One region of the Streptococcus porcorum genome, then DNA from elsewhere that is predicted to be linked to it. Evidence: predicted binding sites of a transcription regulator. Region 1 holds the regulator's gene; the other holds the start of a gene.

Region 1 (2,212 bases):
AAAGCTATTGTTGCAGCTAAACCAGCTAACAACGAAGAAGCACTTGCAATCAAATTGCCTTCAGGTGAGACACTTGAAGAAGCTTATGTTAATGCAACAGCTACAATCGGTGAGAAAATCTCATTCCGTCGCTTTGCTTTGATCGAAAAAACTGATGAGCAAGCCTTTGGTGCTTACCAACACAATGGTGGACGTATTGGTGTTATCTCAGTTATCGAAGGTGGCGATGAAACACTTGCAAAACAAGTATCAATGCACATTGCTGCGATGAACCCAACAGTGCTTTCATACACTGAACTTGATGAGCAATTCATCAAAGATGAGTTAGCGCAATTGAACCACAAAATTGAGCAAGATAACGAATCACGTGCAATGGTTAACAAACCAGCTCTTCCATTCCTTAAATATGGATCTAAAGCACAATTGACTGATGACGTTATTGCACAAGCTGAAGAAGATATCAAAGCAGAACTTGCTGCTGAAGGTAAACCAGAAAAAATCTGGGATAAAATCATTCCAGGTAAAATGGATCGCTTTATGCTTGACAATACTCAAGTTGACCAAGCTTACACACTTCTTGCACAAGTTTACATCATGGACGATAGCAAAACAGTTGAAGCTTACCTTGACTCAGTAAACGCTAAAGCAGTTGAATTTGCACGCTTTGAAGTTGGTGAAGGTATTGAAAAAGCTGCTAACGACTTTGAATCAGAAGTTGCAGCAACTATGGCAGCAGCCCTTAACAACTAATAGAGTAAAAGTTGAAACTCCAGTCTTTTAGGCTGGGGTTTTTCTTTATGATATTTGAGAATGAGGATTTTTAGTTTTCAAATAGGTGAAAATTCGGTATAATAATAGTCAGTTAATGTCAAAGAAAACTTGAAAGGAGAAGAGTCATGCCTTCTAAAAATGCATCAGATCATATTGAGGAATACATTAAGGATCTTTTAGCACAATCCGATTTTGCTGAGATTCAACGTAGTAGTTTGGCAGATAGCTTTCAAGTGGTTCCTAGTCAAATCAACTATGTGATTAAAACCCGCTTTACTGAAAGTAGAGGCTATATTGTTGAGAGTAAACGAGGAGGGGGCGGTTATATCCGTATTGCTAAAATTCGATTTTCTGATCAACATCAAATGTTAGGGAGTTTAATTGGCTCTTTAGGTGATCGGATTAGTGAGCAGGAATTTACGGATTTGATCCAATTATTGTTTGACGAGGCTATCATTAGTGAGCGTGAAGGAAATATTATTTTAGCTAGTGGTCTGGATAGCGTTTTAGGATCCGATGCGGCTACTATCCGTCCACGTCTTTTGGCAAAAATTTTACAACGTTTAGATAGAAAAGGATATTAGAATGAAACGCTATTCAACTAAGCTAGAACAAGCCTTCGCCAAGGCTCAGTTTATAGCTAATAAATTTGATACGGACTATTTGGAAAGTTGGCAGTTATTATTGGCTTTCCTTCATTTCCAAGATTCTATTGCAGGTCAGGTTTTAGATTCTTTGCAAGTTAGCTTTGAAGAGTTTATGGCTGCGACTTTAGCGGTAACTGCTCGGAAGGAGACCTTATCTCAGAGAGAAGAGATGGTCTTTTTTAGACAATCTCCTGCTTTGGAACTGATTATGAATAAAGCTTATGCCATTTCAAAAGTGGTACATCAAGATGAAGTGGGAAGCGAGCATGTTTTGATGGCGATGTTGCTCCTTCCTGATTTGTATCCTGCACGTATTTTAGCGACACTTGGAACATCTAGTCATCTTGAGGCACCTTCTTTTCGATTGGCAGATGTTAGAAAATCTATTGACCAAATTGCGGGTTATACTAAGGCACAAGTTAAAGCTATCCGTCAACTAGATAAACCTAAAGCTAGTCCAGCTATGATGGATATGATGAAACCACAATCGACAGCTGGAGATCTAGCGGATTTTACACGCGATTTGACAGATCTTGCTCGTAATGGTCAGATTGATCCTGTTGTGGGACGTGATAAAGAAATCACGCGTATGGTCCAGATTTTAAGTCGCAAAACCAAAAACAACCCCGTATTAGTTGGTGAAGCTGGTGTGGGGAAAACGGCTTTAGCTTATGGCTTAGCTCAACGCATTTTATCTGGTGATGTACCAGAAAATCTATCTAAAATGCGTGTTTTAGAGCTTGATATGATGTCTGTGGTTGCTGGAACTCGTTTTCGTGGGGATTTTGAAGAGC
Region 2 (2,212 bases), on a different contig from region 1:
TACTTTTACAGGCTGCATACGTCGTTCCAGTGCAGCGTCTTTTTCAATGATGCGGTATTCATTGAGAGTAGTTGCTCCCACCATTTGAAGCTCACCACGAGCTAAAGCAGGTTTTAAAATGTTACCGGCATCCATATTACCTTCGCTTGTACCCCCTGCTCCAACAATTTCATGGATTTCATCAATAAAGAGGATAACATCTTGACGGCGACGAATCTCATCCATTAATTTTTGCATGCGCTCTTCAAATTGTCCACGAATACCTGTTCCTTGAACTAAACTAACGACATCCAAACGAATCACTTTTTTAGCTTGAAGTTTTTGAGGAACATCACCATCGATAATCTTTTGAGCTAATCCTTCAACAACAGCCGTCTTCCCAACACCAGGTTCTCCAATGAGAACGGGGTTATTTTTAGTCCGACGGTTTAAAATTTCAATGACACGAATAATCTCCTCGTCACGTCCGATAACAGGATCAATATTACCTTTACGAGCAATCTCTGTGACATCAATTCCAAATTCGTCTAGCAGGCCTTTTTCTTGAGGTTGTGAGTTAGAGCGGGGACCATTGGTAAAACCGCCATTCCCACCACCAGGTCCTCTTTGACCAGCTTGCGTGTCGGGAGTTTTAGGGCGATTAGGAGTATTAAAGGCTCTAAAATTATTTAAATCTCCAAAGAAATCATCAAAAAATGGATCCATACTATCTTGGGTTGTTTGTCCATTTAGTCCGCCTAAAATTGTTTGGCTAGGATCAGTCTTCATAATTTGATAACAATTTTGACAGAGGTCAATTTGTTTTTGTTGTCCGTTAATATTTGTATAGAGGTGAATGGTAGAATCATTCATTTTGCAATTTTGACACAGCATATCTTTTCCTCGGTTTCTATCTAGATTTCAGACCAGATGACTTTTTTGGTCAAACTTGGTCAAATATAAGTTCATTATAGCACTAAAGCTGTTAAAAGACAATTTTTGAGCATGATTTTATAAAATTATAAAAATAAAGTTTACATTTATGAATAAATATACTAAAATAGTATAAAAATACAAAAAGAGGTAAACCAATGGCACAGTCATTTTTAAAAGAGATTGATTTTACAAAAGAAGAATTATTGCATTTCATCAAAAAGTCTGAGGAATTTAAACAACTCAAAAAAAATAAGGTTCCTCATCGTTACCATGAGGGCTTGAACATTGCTTTGATTTTTGAAAAGGCTTCAACCCGTACACGCTCTGCCTTTACGGTGGCAGGTCAGGATTTGGGAATGGCTGTCACTTATTTAGGAGCAGGGGAGATTCAATTGGGGCAAAAGGAGTCTGTTGAAGATACGGCTAAGGTTTTAGGGTCTATGTTTGATGGGATTGAATATCGTGGGTTTAAACAAGAGGATGTTGAAACGCTGGCTCAATACTCAGGTGTACCTGTTTGGAATGGTCTGACAGATGAGTGGCATCCTACACAGATGATTGCTGATTTTTTAACCATTAAAGAAGTCTTTGGGCATTTGGAAGGTTTGCATTTGGCTTATTTGGGAGATGGACGTAATAATATGGCTAATTCGCTTTTGGTCACTGCAGCCAAGCTAGGTCTAGATATTTCTATCATTGCCCCTAAGAGTCTGCAGCCTGATAAGGAAGTTCTCGCTATTGCCAAACAACACCAAACAGGGGGACAGATCACGGTTACAGATGATGTTGAAGCGGTTAAGGGAGCTGATATTCTCTATACTGATGTCTGGGTATCCATGGGAGAAGAGGTGGACTTTAAGGAGCGTATTGATTTGCTGATGCCTTACCAGATCAACGCGGAGCTTTTAGAAAAAGTAGAGAATAAAGACGCCATTGTTTTACATTGTTTACCAGCTTTTCATGATACTAAGACGCAGATCGGTCAAGAACTTTATGACAAATATGGCTATGAGGCTTTAGAGATAACGGATGACGTTTTTAAAACTTACAGTCCATATATCTTCCAAGAAGCAGAAAATCGCATGCACTCAATTAAGGCTATTATGCATGAGACACTAAAAAATAGCTAAAAATAAGGGCTTTGCTTGTTAGAATCCCTAGTTTTATGATAAAATAGAGTTGTCTATAAAACGATTAGAGGAGAAAAGATAAGATGGAATCACATTTAGTGAGAATTATTAACCGCCTTGAATTAATGGCGACAGATGGCGGAAACTTGAAACGCAATTTTGAGCGT

Evidence for each region. The regulator CtsR, encoded in region 1, represses protease genes until heat stress. The targets are predictions, from matches to a motif close to TTGGTCAAAAAAGGTCAAANA.
Region 2: ACVRWY_RS01620 (ATP-dependent Clp protease ATP-binding subunit) is a predicted target of CtsR. The motif match lies at 919-939, and genes of this name have one in related genera.

Annotation. Positions count from the first base shown of each region.
Region 1 covers NZ_JBRUDG010000012.1:7,731-9,942, reverse strand. Annotated here, with positions in the region: gene tsf (translation elongation factor Ts) at 1-750, shown strand, start outside; gene ACVRWY_RS04560 (CtsR family transcriptional regulator) at 897-1,355, shown strand; gene ACVRWY_RS04555 (ATP-dependent Clp protease ATP-binding subunit) at 1,357-2,212, shown strand, end outside.
Region 2 covers NZ_JBRUDG010000003.1:98,241-100,452, reverse strand. Annotated here, with positions in the region: gene ACVRWY_RS01620 (ATP-dependent Clp protease ATP-binding subunit) at 1-873, opposite strand, end outside; gene argF (ornithine carbamoyltransferase) at 1,071-2,045, shown strand; gene ACVRWY_RS01610 (DUF1797 family protein) at 2,129-2,212, shown strand, end outside.